One region of the Bacillus sp. JK106 genome, then DNA from elsewhere that is predicted to be linked to it. Evidence: predicted binding sites of a transcription regulator. Region 1 holds the regulator's gene; the other holds the start of a gene.
The links. Region 1 encodes Rex, which represses fermentation and respiration genes when NADH is low (regulators of the CRP and FNR family bind a similar motif). Its sites were predicted from a motif close to TTGTGAAATATTTCACAA; they were not measured.
Positions count from the first base shown of each region.

Region 1 (7,864 bases):
CATTGATGTACTGACGGCAAAAACCTCTAAGGCCGCGAAAGAATACGGGGTTAAACAAGTGCTGCTTGCAGGGGGCGTAGCCGCTAACAAAGGGCTGAGAGCCGCACTGCAGCGGGAATTCAGCCATTCAGGAGATCCCGAGCTTGTCATCCCGCCGCTTTCTTTATGCACGGACAATGCAGCGATGATTGCGGCTGCCGGAACCGTTGCTTTTGAAAAGGGGATCCGGGGCTCGTACGATATGAACGGACAGCCCGGTTTGGAATTAACATCCTTTGATCGTCTCACGTTGTAAAACGTGAGGCTTTTTTTTACTTATTAACAGATAATTCTAACATATCCACAGGATTGTGAATATATTCAGAAATCCAGTCTGGATAAGGGACTGTAAGTTGTTAGTAAAGTGGATAAAGTCAGAAAATTTTGTGGATAGTGTGTATAAAGCGCTTACTTAAATGGCTGACAAGGAGGATAGCTGTGGATAAAAAAGCACCCCTTAAAGAGGTGCTTGACTTTTTCTATTCTTCTGAGGAGAGTTCCTCCCATTCTGCTAATAAGTTTTCGAGCTCTTGATTCAGGGCTTCATTCTCCGCGTGAATGGTCTGTACTTTTTCATGATCCTGATACACGTCAGGGTCGCACAGCAGCTCCTCATTGGCACTGATTTTCTCTTCGGCGGATGAGACGGCCGCTTCGATTTCTTCAATGCGTCTCAGGCGCTGCCGTTCTTTCTTCTTCCATTCTTTTTCTTCCTCGTAAGTTCTTTTCGTATCCTGTTTGACCTTGCCGGCAGGCTGAGCCTGCTCCTTTTCCTGCCGCTTCATTTCTTCCAGTTCCAGCTGCTGTGCTTTTTTCTCGGTGTAATAGTCATAGTCTCCCAAATATTCTTCTGCATGATCAGGTGACAGCTCCAGCACTCTTGTGGCGATCCTGTTAATAAAGTAGCGGTCATGCGATACAAATAACAGTGTTCCCGGGTAGTCGATCAGGGCGTTTTCCAGCACCTCTTTACTGTCCAGGTCAAGGTGGTTTGTCGGCTCATCAAGGATGAGAAAGTTTGCTTTTTGAAGCATCAGCTTGGCAAGCGCGACTCTTGCTTTCTCCCCGCCGCTTAACGAACGGACCGGTTTCAGGACATCGTCTCCGCTGAACAGAAAGTTGCCGAGGCATGTTCTGATTTCTTTTTCCGGCATGTCCGGATATTCTTCCCACAGCTCGTCCAGCACGCGTTTGGACGATGTCAGTTCAGCCTGCTCCTGATCGTAATAGCCGATTGTGACATTGGAACCGTACGTGATCGACCCGGATTCCGGACTGATCGTGTTCATAATCGTTTTCAGCAAGGTTGATTTGCCGATTCCGTTCGGTCCGACGAGGGCGGCGCTTTCGCCTCTTGTAATGCCGAAGGTCAGGTTTTTCAAGAGCGGCGGCTGGCCGTCATAGCTGATGGAAACATCCTGTACGCGCAGGACGTCGTTTCCGCTCTGTTTTGTAATGTCAAAACGGAAGGCGGCGGATTTCTCATCCCCGAGCGGCTTGGCCATGACGTCCATCCGTTCAAGCTGTTTTCGTCTGCTTTGGGCTCTTTTCGTTGTAGAAGCTCTGGCCAGATTGCGGTCGACAAAATCTTGAAGCTTGGCGATTTCGTCCTGCTGTTTTTCATACAGCTTCAGGTCTTTCTCATACTGCTCGGCTTTTTGTTCTAAATAGGCGCTGTAGTTGCCGAGGTATTTTTTGCTTTCTGTCCGGGAGACCTCGTACACTTGGCTGACGACTTTATCAAGAAAGTATCTGTCGTGGGAAACGATCAGGATTGCGCCTGAATATCCCTGTAAATAATGCTCAAGCCATGTAAGCGTATCGATGTCGAGATGGTTCGTCGGTTCATCCAGAATAAGCAGATCAGGCTGGGTCAGCAGCAGTTTTCCGAGCGCAAGCCTTGTTTTCTGACCGCCGCTCAGGCTTTGCACTTTCACGGAATCGTCAAATTTTCCGAAGCCGAGTCCGTGAAGGATAGATCGGACGTCCGCTTCATATTGATAGCCGCCTTTATCCTTGAAATCCTGCTGAAGCCTGTCATAGGTTTTCATCAGCGTCTCAAGCTCCGCCGGGGCGGCCGTGGCCATCTTTTCTTCAATAGAGCGCATCTCTTTTTCCATTGCTTTCAGGAAATCAAAAACGCTCAGCAGTTCTTCTTTTATGGTAAGCTGGGATTCCAAGCCAGTGTGCTGGGCAAGATATCCCATCGTTAATTCTTTCGGTTTGATTAATTCACCCTTTTCATATGAAAGGTGACCTGCGATAATTTTAAGGAGAGTTGATTTGCCGGCTCCGTTTCTGCCTACTATGGCGATGCGATCCCGAGATCTGACTTCAAGCTTTATATTGTTTAAAATAGGATCAGCGCCAAAAGATTTGGATAGCTGATTAATTTGTAAGATCATCATATTATTTCACCTCTGTTATAATAAGTTAAGTGTAGCTTATCAACCTGCTGTCAGCAAACAATACATCAGAATTGGAACATTATAGGATAAGACATCAGGGAGAAAATAGTGTATGATCAGAAGTAAGGAGAGTTTAAATATGAATGGATTTTCTCATTTTAATGAAGAAGGCCGTGCCCGCATGGTGGATATAAGCGATAAATCTTCAACAGTCCGTACTGCCGCTGCGATATCCAGCGTACACATGAAGCATGACGTGTACAGCAGAATCAAAAACCGCGAGATCGGAAAAGGAGACGTGCTGGCTGTCGCACAGGTGGCAGGAATTATGGCCGCAAAGCAGACGTCAGCGATTATTCCGATGTGCCACCCGCTTTCTTTAAGCAGCGTCGACATTTCATTCGGCTGGGAGGAAAAGGATTCCGAAGCCGTTCTTCATATACAGGCAAGCGTAAAAACGAAAGGGAGTACAGGTGTGGAAATGGAAGCGCTAACTTCCGCTTCAGTCTGCGCTTTGACCGTGTATGACATGTGCAAGGCGCTGGATAAAGGAATGGTCATCGGCCCGACCTGCCTCATGGAAAAAACAGGAGGCAAAAACGGTGATTTTAAAAGAGATGCATCTGAGTATAAAGTGGAGGACCAATCATGAACAAGGATCAATCAAAAATTCCACAGGCGACGGCAAAAAGGCTGCCGCTTTATTATCGCTTTTTAAAGAATTTACACGCCTCAGGAAAGCAGCGCGTTTCATCAGCTGAACTGAGCGACGCGGTAAAAGTCGATTCGGCCACGATCCGCCGGGATTTTTCCTATTTCGGGGCGCTCGGCAAAAAAGGATACGGCTATAATGTGGATTACCTGCTGTCATTTTTCAGAAAAACACTGGATCAGGATGAAACGACGAACGTCATTTTGATCGGTGTCGGGAATTTAGGGACGGCGTTTCTTCACTATAATTTCACAAAAAATAATAACACAAAAATATCTATGGCTTTTGATGTAAATCAGAGTAAAATAGGAACTGAGGTAGGCGGTGTGCCTGTCTTTGATCTTGATGATTTAGAGCTTCACATAAAGGATGAACCCGTGGCGATTCTTACCGTTCCGGCGGTTGCCGCCCAGTCAATCACCGACCGGCTCGTGGCGCTCGGAATCAAGGGAATCCTTAACTTTACGCCGGCCCGTTTGAATGTGCCGGATCACATTCGAATTCATCATATAGATTTAGCTGTAGAGCTTCAATCATTGGTTTATTTCTTGAAGCATTATTCTGTTTTGGAAGAAATTGAATAGCGAAAGGAGGAGCTGCACATGATCGGTCCTGGAAGCCTGGCGGTTATCGGTGTGGTGGCGGTAATTATTTTCGGTCCGAAGAAGCTTCCCGAATTAGGAAAAGCGGCGGGGGACACGCTTCGTGAATTTAAGAACGCTACTAAGGGATTAGCCGGTGAAGAAGAGGAAAAAAAGAAAGAAGAACAGTAAGATAGGATGACGCGTATGAGAGTGAATCAAATGACGCTTGTGGAGCATATTGCCGAACTTCGGAAACGATTGCTGATTGTGGCGTTATCCTTTACGGTTTTCTTTATTGCCGGCTTTTTTCTGGCAAAACCTATCATTGTGTATCTTCAAAAAGCCGATGAAGTAAAAGAGCTCACCCTTAATGCTTTTAACCTGACGGATCCGCTGTTTATCTTTTTGCAGTTCGCGTTTATCATCGGCATCATTTTGACTTCGCCGATTATTCTCTATCAGATTTGGGCGTTTGTCAGCCCGGGTCTGTATGAGAAGGAGCGCAAAGTAACACTCAGCTATATTCCGATTTCGATCGTGCTGTTTGTCGGCGGTGTGTCGTTTTCTTATTATATTTTATTTCCGCTGGTCGTTGATTTTATGAAGCGGGTCTCGAATGACCTGGATGTCAACCAGGTGATCGGGATCACCGAATACTTTCATTTTCTGCTGCAGCTGACGATTCCGTTCGGGCTGCTGTTTCAGATGCCGGTGCTGATCATGTTTTTAACGAGACTCGGTGTTATCACGCCGATGTTTTTATCGAAGATCAGGAAGTACGCATATTTTGTGCTGCTCGTGATCGCCGCGATGATTGCGCCGCCTGAGCTGCTGTCTCACTTGATGATTACCATTCCGCTTTGCATTTTATACGAAATCAGTATCCTGATTTCAAAAGCGGCGTATCGGAAAAGGCAGACCGGCAGTGAATCTGACCAGGACGTATCAGCATAAAAAAAGCCATTTCTCAATGATGAGAAATGGCTTTTCTTTTATTATTTTTGATTTTTCTTCACTTTAAATGAGAAGGCGAACATTTTAAACGAGATGCTGATATTATAAGCGGCGAAAACCATCAGCAGTATGGAATAAAAAGACCACATGCTTCCCGGAGAGCTTGCGGCCAAATACGTAAAGATACAGCCGACTGCGAAATAAATCAAGCCCCAAGTCATTGGGTTCCTCATACAAACAATCCTCCAATAATTAATTGCATTTGCTCACTATGCTGTTCAATATATTTTTGGGCGGGGCCGAGCTGCATGACCACGACAATGGTATTCATCATGACATGGGCGAATATCGGCACAATAATCCGTTTCGTCTGCACATACAAGAACGCAAAGGTAAAGCCCATGGCCGTATACAGCAGCAGGTGCGTGAGGTCTTGATGCACAATGCCGAAGATGACGGAACTGATCAGTCCGGCGATAAAGAAATTCGTTTTTTCATATAATACACCGAAGATGATCTTCCGGAAAATGATTTCTTCAAGAATCGGCCCGACGATAGAAGAAACGATAATCATGAGCGGCATGGCTTTAATAATGTTGAGAATGGCTTTCGTGTTTTCGGAACCGCTGTCCACGTGAAAGACATACTGCTCAATCATCCCGGCGATTCCCTGAGAAAATAAAGCGAGCCATATTCCCGCGACCGCCCAGAGAACGGACATGCCGGCGGATGCTTTCTTCCCGTTTCTTAATGTCTGCTTCGGCGCGGTTCTCAATATCAAGAGAACGATAATCAGGCAGATAAAAAAGCTTACGACGGAATAAATCCCCTGAGCCATGGTGAGATTCGCATTCGTAGGGTGCCCGCCCGCATAGCCGAATTTGTACATTAAAGGAATGCCGATCAATGCGGAAAGCTGCATGATAACATATGTCAAAATGATATACCAATACTGTTTTCTCAAATGATATGTACTCCTTTATCCTATAAAATCAACTTATTTGTTCTTATTGTAACACAAGTGAACTTGACGTGAAAAAAGGAGAAAATCAGTGTGAGAGAGAATCATGTAAGCGTGAAAATTTTTTATTCTTATGACTTGAAATTGGAAGTGAGATTCTTTATTATAATAACTGTGTTAGCACTCTTTAGAGCTGAGTGCTAAAATTACATATTCATACTATTGAGGAGGTTATTACATTGTTAAAGCCATTAGGTGATCGCGTTGTCATTGAACTCGTAGAATCTGAAGAAAAAACTGCCAGCGGAATCGTATTACCGGATTCTGCAAAAGAAAAGCCGCAAGAAGGCAAAATCGTGGCAGCCGGTTCAGGTCGCGTGTTGGAAAGCGGAGAGCGCGTTGCTTTAGAAGTAAAAGAGGGCGACCGCATTATCTTCTCAAAATACGCCGGTACTGAAGTGAAATACGAAGGTGCTGAATACTTAATCTTACGTGAAAGCGACATTTTAGCTGTAATCGGCTAAGCAAATAAATATTTTTAAAAATTCGAGGAGGTTTCGTTAACATGGCAAAAGATATTAAGTTTAGTGAAGAAGCACGCCGCGCTATGCTTCGCGGTGTCGATGCGCTTGCTGACGCTGTAAAAGTAACTTTAGGGCCAAAAGGACGCAACGTGGTTCTGGAGAAAAAATTCGGTTCTCCGTTAATTACAAATGACGGTGTAACAATCGCAAAAGAAATTGAACTTGAAGACGCGTTTGAAAACATGGGTGCGAAGCTTGTAGCTGAAGTAGCCAGCAAAACAAACGACGTTGCCGGTGACGGTACAACAACTGCAACAGTTCTTGCGCAGGCTATGATCCGTGAAGGCCTGAAAAACGTAACTGCGGGAGCTAACCCTGTCGGCGTACGTAAAGGTATGGAACAAGCTGTAACTGTTGCAATCGAAAACTTAAAAGAAATTTCTAAGCCGATCGAAGGCAAAGAGTCTATCGCTCAGGTTGCTGCGATCTCTGCTGCTGATGAGGAAGTCGGAAGCCTTATCGCTGAAGCAATGGAGCGCGTAGGAAACGACGGCGTCATCACAATCGAAGAGTCTAAAGGCTTCACAACTGAGCTTGAAGTTGTGGAAGGTATGCAATTCGACCGCGGATATGCATCTCCTTACATGGTGACTGACTCTGATAAGATGGAAGCGGTTCTTGACAATCCTTACATCTTAATCACAGACAAAAAAATCACAAACATTCAAGAAATCCTTCCTGTGCTTGAGCAAGTTGTACAGCAAGGCAAACCGTTGCTTCTGATCGCTGAAGATGTTGAAGGTGAAGCTCTTGCTACACTCGTTGTCAACAAACTTCGCGGCACATTCAACGCTGTTGCCGTTAAAGCTCCTGGCTTCGGTGACCGCCGTAAAGCAATGCTTGAAGACATCTCTGTTCTTACAGGCGGAGAAGTAATCACAGAAGACTTAGGCCTTGACCTGAAATCTACTGAAATCGGACAATTGGGACGCGCTTCTAAAGTTGTGGTAACGAAAGAAAACACAACAATCGTAGAAGGCGCCGGCGACACTGAAAAAATCGCTGCACGCGTCAACCAAATCCGCGCTCAAGTGGAAGAAACAACTTCTGAATTCGACAGAGAAAAATTACAAGAGCGTCTTGCGAAACTTGCCGGCGGCGTAGCTGTCATCAAAGTCGGCGCTGCGACTGAAACTGAGCTGAAAGAGCGTAAACTTCGCATCGAAGACGCCCTCAACTCAACTCGCGCAGCTGTTGAAGAAGGCATCGTATCCGGCGGTGGTACAGCGCTTGTCAACGTATACAACAAAGTCGCTGCAGTGGAAGCTGAAGGCGATGCGCAAACAGGTATCAACATCGTGCTTCGCGCGCTTGAAGAGCCGATCCGTCAAATCGCACACAATGCAGGTCTTGAAGGATCTGTCATCGTTGAGCGCCTGAAAAACGAAAAAATCGGCGTAGGCTTCAACGCTGCAACCGGCGAATGGGTAAACATGATCGAAAAAGGTATCGTTGACCCGACAAAAGTTACACGTTCAGCCCTGCAAAACGCAGCTTCTGTAGCAGCAATGCTCTTAACAACTGAAGCCGTTGTCGCTGACAAACCGGAAGAAAACGCCGGCGGCGCAGGAATGCCTGACATGGGCGGCATGGGCGGTATGGGCGGCATGATGTAATCAAAC
Region 1 is NZ_JBSJQC010000005.1:3,846-11,709, forward strand. It holds gene tsaD (tRNA (adenosine(37)-N6)-threonylcarbamoyltransferase complex transferase subunit TsaD) at 1-295, shown strand, start outside; gene ACWJJS_RS17435 (ABC-F family ATP-binding cassette domain-containing protein) at 519-2,447, opposite strand; gene moaC (cyclic pyranopterin monophosphate synthase MoaC) at 2,587-3,099, shown strand; gene ACWJJS_RS17445 (redox-sensing transcriptional repressor Rex) at 3,096-3,743, shown strand; gene ACWJJS_RS17450 (twin-arginine translocase TatA/TatE family subunit) at 3,762-3,932, shown strand; gene tatC (twin-arginine translocase subunit TatC) at 3,939-4,697, shown strand; gene ACWJJS_RS17460 (YdiK family protein) at 4,739-4,930, opposite strand; gene ACWJJS_RS17465 (CPBP family intramembrane glutamic endopeptidase) at 4,927-5,661, opposite strand; gene groES (co-chaperone GroES) at 5,898-6,182, shown strand; gene groL (chaperonin GroEL) at 6,224-7,858, shown strand.

Region 2 (7,864 bases), on a different contig from region 1:
GATCAGTATCGCGAATTCTTTATTTGATTTAATCGCGGGCGGCTTTTTCTTAGGGATCGGGGGAGCGGTATTCTCCATCGGAGTGACGTCCCTCCCGAAATATTATCCGAAAGAAAAGCACGGTGTCGTCAATGGGATTTACGGTGCCGGAAACATCGGGACCGCCGTTACTACCTTTGCCGCGCCGGTTATCGCTCAAGCCGCGGGATGGAAAGCAACCGTGCAGATGTATCTTGTTTTGCTGGCTGTTTTCGCATTACTGCACGTTTTGTTCGGCGACCGGCATGAGAAGAAAGTCAAAGTTTCCATAAAGACACAAATGAAAGCCGTTTACCGAAATCATGTGCTGTGGATGTTGAGCCTGTTTTATTTTATTACGTTCGGCGCCTTTGTCGCCTTTACCATCTATCTTCCGAATTTTTTGGTTGAGCATTTTGGGCTGAGCCCTGCGGATGCCGGTCTGCGGACGGCCGGCTTTATTGCGGTCTCTACGCTGCTCAGGCCTGTGGGAGGGTTTCTTGCAGATAAACTGAGCCCGCTCCGCATTCTGATGTTCGTTTTCGCAGGGCTTACGCTGTCAGGCGTCATGCTGTCATTCTCCCCGGCGATCGGCCTTTATGCGTTCGGATCGCTGACGGTGGCAGTCTGCTCAGGGATTGGAAACGGGACGGTATTTAAACTGGTGCCTTTCTATTTTTCGAAGCAAGCGGGGATTGCCAACGGTATTGTGTCTGCCATGGGCGGACTGGGCGGTTTTTTCCCTCCGCTGATTCTGGCAAGTGTATTTCAGGCAACAGGCCAATACGCGATCGGGTTTATGGCGCTTTCAGAGGTTGCGTTAGCCAGCTTTGTCCTTGTGATCTGGATGTATTGGCAGGAAAGAATGAAAACACATACGGAGAAAAACAGTCATAGCCTTGATTCATAATGATCCATTCACAAGATTGTTAATTTTTTCTGGGCGAGTGCAAATCAAGTCACGTTACAATATACATACGCAACGTGACTTTCTTCGAGGTGAGCTCATGAATATTCTCTCTGTCCGAAAATCTGATAAAGAACTTCTTTCCCGCGAACTGCATGAATTGCTGGAATCGATCAGTACGAAAAGGAAAATGAAAAAACACACGTATTTGTTTCAAGAAGGAATGGATGCAGAAGAGCTTTATCTGATTCAATCAGGACTCATTGAAATCGGCAAGCTGACGTCTGACGGAAAAGACCTGACACTTAGAATCTGCCAGAAACACGATATTGTCGGGGAATTGACGCTATTCACAGATGAGCCGAGATATATGCTCAGTGCGAAAGTGTTAGAGGACGGGGAGGTGCTCGTCATTAATAAAAACAAGCTGGAAAAGGAATTGATCCAAAACGGTGTTTTGACGTTTGAATTTATGAAATGGATGAGCACCCATCTGCGAAAAATCCAATCTAAGATCAGGGATCTGCTTCTTCACGGCAAAAAAGGGGCGCTCTATTCCACCCTTATCCGCTTATCAAACAGCTACGGGGTGGAACGAAGCGATGGGATTCTGATTAACATCGTGCTGACAAATCAGGATTTGGCTAAGTTTTGCGCGGCGGCAAGGGAGAGCGTCAACCGCATGCTGGGAGACCTCCGCAAACAAGGGGTTATTTCGATAGACGAAACCGGAAAAATTATTTTGCACAAACGGGACTATTTACGATGTGAGATCGAGTGTGAAAATTGTCCGCTTGAGATCTGCAATATTGACTGAAAAAACAAGGGCAGCCGATGTCCTTGTTTTTCAGCTTGTGATACATATACACATGACGACGAAAAAGAAGCCGGCATTTACGATTTCCAGAATGCCGATTGTTTTCACCGGCCAGTCTCTTCCATGAAAAAACCAGGCCCGCAGACTGCTTGGGATAAAAGCGAGAAACGCCCAGCCTGCCCCGAGAAGGGCCGATAAAAAGGGGAGCAAGAGGTGATATCCCCATGACCAGTAAGCAAACCTTCTGTTTTTTCTCTCCCTTATGACCGATTTCACATAAAAAGAACTCCCGACAAAAAATAAAGCGGATTGCAAGAATAGAAACCAAGCCCAGCCGTCAAGGATTCCCGTTCCCAGCCAGCAGCTCGCAAGCCCGCCCGAACAAAAGAACAGAACACCCGCAATATCATTCGTGAGCGCCCGTTCGTTTTTTCGGCGGGCATAATGCGTATGTATGAGAAACAGCGGCAATAAAAAAACGCCGATCCAGACGAGCTGCGGCTTATGAAAGACAGAAATGATCAAAAAGCAGCAGGCTGGAAAACCGTAATACCATATCCACTTTTGATAGGGCTGAAGCTGTTTCTTTTTCAAAGCGAGCGAAACGGGATAAACCGTCAAGTAAAGGAACAGCCAGCCCAGAAAGAGCGGAATATGCCAGAAAACCGGGCCTCCCTTGACCATGCCGAGTAAAAATGGAATCAGCAGCATCGCCCATGCGCCGTGCTGCTTCGGAATCATCGCCTTCATCGAAACCCTCCTTTTTATTTCATTATAAGTGCAAACACTCTCCTGATAAGTGACCTTTATCATACAAGCTGTGAAATACATCACTGCCGCGCGGGCTCAATCGGGCTACACTAAAGATATCAATAGCACAGGAGGCTTTCCTATGAATCAGTGTGACTATTTATTATTTCTGAAACAACTTCCTATGTTTAATGAAGTGCCTCTGTCCATTGTCGAAACCTTGCTGAAAAACGGGACGTTTATCCGCGGCTCATCTGACCAATCTCCATCCTTTCTTCATTCACAATCCGTTTATATTGTATTGAAAGGCAATATCCGTTTTACGGACAGCAGGCTCCCTGAAGGGTCACAAACCGTTGCGCTGTGGGAAAAAGGCGATGTGTTTCCGATTGATGAAAAAGGCGGGCTCTCTTTATCGCCTTTTATCTCAGTCAATGCCTCACCGGATATTCTGGTACTCCATATTCCATATTCCGTATTTAAGCAAATGATGTCTTACCATCCGCGGCTGCAAATGAACTTTTTGGCGATGCTTCAGCAAAATGTCTTCTGTTCCTATCAGTTGTTTTTGCGGTATCTGCATACATCACGGGATGAAAACGCCGAACCCGGTTCTTAAACAGAACCGGTTTTTTTGATGACGCGGGCGTCCCTATATCGTTTGAAAATCCTTCCTGCTGCTCTGTGTGAACGTTTTGTGAAAAAAGCAGAGTGTGTGACATAGTTCACAAGGTGATGCGCCGTCTCTGTTTATAGTGTACATAGCATCACCTGACTCGGAAGGAGTGAACGATCATGAAGAAAAAGAAAATGAGTCCGTTGCTCAGGAGATTAAACTATTTTTCTCCTATCGAACATCATTCAAATAAACATAGCCAAACGACAAGCGAAGATCGTGATTGGGAGAATGTATACAGAAACAGATGGCAGTACGACAAAGTCGTTCGCTCCACCCACGGCGTCAACTGCACGGGTTCTTGCAGCTGGAATATTTATGTGAAAAACGGAATTGTCACGTGGGAAGGACAAAACTTGAATTATCCATCAACAGGACCGGATATGCCTGATTTCGAACCGAGAGGCTGTCCGCGCGGGGCCAGTTTTTCATGGTACATCTACAGCCCGCTCCGTGTGAAATATCCATATGTGCGAGGTGTGCTGATCAATTTGTGGCGGGAAGCACTGCAGACGCATCAAAATCCGCTGGATGCCTGGAAATCGATCGTTGAAAACCCTGAAAAAGCGAAGTCCTATAAACAGGCAAGAGGGAAAGGCGGATTTGTCCGCGCGGAATGGCCGGAAGTGCTGAAGCTGATTTCAGCCTCTCTGCTGTATACAGTGATGAAATACGGGCCTGACCGGAATGTCGGTTTTTCTCCGATCCCGGCGATGTCCATGATCAGCCACGCATCAGGTTCGCGATTCATGTCTTTAATCGGCGGCCCAATGCTCAGTTTTTATGACTGGTATGCGGATCTCCCGCCGGCATCCCCGCAAATTTGGGGTGACCAGACGGACGTTCCGGAAAGCAGTGATTGGTACAATTCAGGCTATATCATCACATGGGGCTCCAACGTTCCGTTAACGAGAACGCCTGATGCGCATTTTCTGGCGGAAGCCCGCTATAAAGGCGCCAAGGTCATTTCAATCAGTCCCGATTTTGCGGAGTCCTCAAAGTTTGCGGATGACTGGCTGAGCATCCGCCAGGGGACTGACGGAGCCCTGGCGATGGCGATGGGGCACGTCATTATGCAGGAATTTTACGTGAACCAAGAAACTGAACGTTTTATTGAGTACGCGAAGCAATACACCGATTTTCCATTCTTCGTCACTCTGTCAAAAGAGAAGGGCGTGTATACTGCGGGGCGGTTTTTGCATGCGAAAGACATCGGGCGGCAGACAAAGCATGATCAATGGAAGCCTGCGGTCTGGAATGAACAAACAAACGAATTTGCTATACCGCAAGGAACAATGGGCTCCCGCTGGGACGGACAGCAAAAATGGAACCTGCATATGATCGATGAAGACACTGGGGAACCGATTGAACCCCGTCTCTCCGTGCTCGGAATAGAGGACGAAATCGGCTCGGTGCGCATTCCGTATTTTTCAAATGACGGAAACAAAGTGCTTGAGCGGGATCTTCCTATTAAAAAATTGGATCTGAATGGTGAAGAGACGTACGTCACGACCGTGTTTGACTTGATATTGGCAAACTACGGCGTGAACCGGGGCATCGGCGGACAATCAGCCGCATCTTATGATGATCCCCGTCCGTTCACACCTGCCTGGCAGGAACAGATCACGGGAATTAAAAGAGAAGCCGTTATACAGATTGCCAGGGAGTTTGCTCAAAATGCGATCGATACAGACGGCAGATCGATGATTATCGTAGGGGCGGGAATCAACCACTGGTTCAACTCCGACACGATTTACCGTGCGGTGTTAAATCTTGTTTTACTCGTCGGCGCCCAAGGCGTAAACGGCGGAGGCTGGGCCCATTATGTCGGGCAGGAAAAGCTCCGTCCGGCTGAAGGGTGGCAGACGATCGCAACCGCAAAGGACTGGGAAGGCGTGCCTAAACTGCAAAACGGCACCTCATTTTTTTACTTTGCGACAGACCAGTGGCGTTATGAAGACCAGCCGATCAGTGACTTGGCTTCACCGATCGCCGCGTCATCCCGCTACAAGCATCACGCCGATTACAATGTGCTGGCAGCGCGATTAGGGTGGCTGCCGTCCTATCCGACATTCAATCAAAACGGCATCAATCTGTATCAAGAAGCTGAGAAGGCGGGGGCGGCGACACCTGAAGACGTAGGTGCGTACGTGGCCTCACGGCTTCAAGAGAAAAAATTGAAATTCGCGATTGAAGACCCGGACAATGAAGTGAATTTCCCAAGGAATCTCTTCGTATGGCGGGCTAATCTGATCTCAAGCTCAGGAAAAGGGCATGAATATTTTCTCAAGCATCTGCTGGGGACTACGAACGGTCTGATGAATGACGACAGCGACAGCATCCGCCCTGAAGAAATCAAATGGCGGGAACAGGCGCCGGAAGGCAAGCTTGACTTGTTAATCAATCTCGACTTTCGAATGGCCGGTACGGCGCTGTATTCCGATATCGTGCTGCCGGCGGCGACATGGTATGAAAAACACGATCTCAGCAGCACGGATATGCACCCGTTTATTCATCCTTTTGCTCCGGCGATCTCGGCGCCGTGGGAATCGAGGTCAGACTGGGATATTTTCAAAGCACTGTCAAAAGCCGTTTCCGACCTGGCGGAAGAAGTCGAGATGGAGCCGGTGAAAGAGGTAGTCGCGACGCCGCTCCTCCACGACACGATGCAGGAATTGGCCCAGCCGTTCGGAAAAATCAATGACTGGAGCAAGGGCGAATGTGAAGCCATTCCGGGAAAAACGATGCCGAACATCCATGTCGCTGAACGGGATTACAAACACATTTTTCATAAAATGACCGCGCTCGGCCCTCATACGGCTTTAAAACCGAGCGGAACAAAAGGGATGAGCTGGTCGATCGCCGATGAATATGAATCGCTCAAAAAGAGACTGGGAGAAACCGATTCAGACGGCGTTGCCAAAGGATGCCCGAATATAAGTGAAGCAAAGCAGGCGGCAGAAGCGATTTTAACCCTGTCGTCCACCTCAAATGGAAAGGTCGCCGTAAAAGCATGGGAATCGCTTGAAAACATCACAAACCTGAAGCTGAAAGACCTGGCGGAAGAACGCGAGGAAGAATGCTTTACGTTCGAGCAAATTACAGCCCAGCCGAAAACGGTCATCACGTCTCCGGCTTTTACCGGCTCAGAAAAAGGAGGGCGCAGATACTCGCCGTTTACGACGAATGTGGAAAAATTAATCCCGTGGCGGACGCTGACAGGCAGACAATCCTATTATGTCGATCATGAACTGATGATGGAATTCGGTGAAACGATGGCGACATTTAAACCGATCCTCCAGCACCGTCCGTTCCTAAGCAAGCGGCCTGATCAAGAGGGCAAAGAGATCGTTCTTAATTATTTGACGCCGCATAATAAATGGTCCGTTCACAGCATGTATTTTGATTCCCTGCCGATGCTGACGCTGTTCCGGGGCGGGCCGACCGTGTGGATGAATAAAGATGACGCAGAGGACACGGATATCAAAGACAACGATTGGATTGAATGCTTCAACCGAAACGGCGTTGTCGTGGCGAGAGCGGTTTTGTCTCACCGGATTCCTAAAGGAATGGCGTTTATGCACCATGCCCAGGACCGCCACATCAACGTGCCCGGCACAAAACTGACGAATAACCGCGGAGGCACCCATAACAGCCCGACAAGGATTCACGTCAAGCCGACCCAGATGATCGGGGGCTACGCACAGCTCAGTTACGGCTTTAACTATTACGGTCCGACAGGGAATCAGCGCGATCTGAATGTCGTCATCCGCAAGCTGAAGGAGGTCGATTGGCTTGAAGATTAAAGCGCAGATCGGGATGGTCATGAACTTGGATAAATGCATCGGCTGCCATACGTGCAGTGTCACCTGCAAAAACACGTGGACAAATCGTTCCGGTGCGGAATATATGTATTTTAATAATGTAGAAACAAAGCCCGGCATCGGCTACCCGAAGCAATGGGAGGACCAGGACAAATATAAAGGCGGCTGGACGTTGAAAAAAGGAAAGCTTGAACTGAAATCAGGCCCGAAAACAAACCGGCTTGCAGGCCTTTTCTATAATCCGAATCAGCCGACGATTGATGATTACTATGAACCTTGGAACTATGATTATGAAACATTAACAAACAGTCCGCAGAAAAAGCACCAGCCGGTGGCGCGGCCGAAATCGTCCTTGACGGGTGATTTTATGAATATCGAATGGGGCCCGAACTGGGAGGATGATCTCGCGGGCGGCCATATTACAGGGCTTGAAGATCCAAACGTTCAAAAAATGGAGGAATCGATCAAAACAGAATTCGATGAGGTCTTTATGATGTATCTGCCCCGTATTTGTGAGCACTGCATCAATCCGGCATGCGTGTCATCCTGCCCGTCCGGCGCCATGTACAAACGTGAGGAAGACGGCATCGTACTCGTTGATCAAAACGCGTGCCGTTCATGGAGATATTGCGTCTCATCCTGTCCTTATAAAAAAGTCTATTTTAACTGGCAGACGAACAAAGCGGAAAAATGCACACTCTGCTTTCCGCGCTTGGAGGCGGGGATGCCGACCATCTGCTCCGAAACGTGTGTGGGCAGAATCCGCTATCTCGGCGTCATGCTGTACGACGCGGACAAAGTGGAGGAAGCGGCCTCCGTTGAAAATGAAAAGGATCTCTACCATTCCCAACTGGACGTTTTTCTTGATCCGA
Region 2 is NZ_JBSJQC010000001.1:362,897-370,760, forward strand. It holds gene narK (nitrate transporter NarK) at 1-928, shown strand, start outside; gene fnr (fumarate/nitrate reduction transcriptional regulator Fnr) at 1,026-1,742, shown strand; gene ACWJJS_RS01900 (YwiC-like family protein) at 1,773-2,492, opposite strand; gene ACWJJS_RS01905 (cyclic nucleotide-binding domain-containing protein) at 2,635-3,111, shown strand; gene ACWJJS_RS01910 (nitrate reductase subunit alpha) at 3,288-6,974, shown strand; gene narH (nitrate reductase subunit beta) at 6,964-7,864, shown strand, end outside.
Region 2: ACWJJS_RS01910 (nitrate reductase subunit alpha) is a predicted target of Rex. The motif match lies at 3,206-3,223, and genes of this name have one in related genera.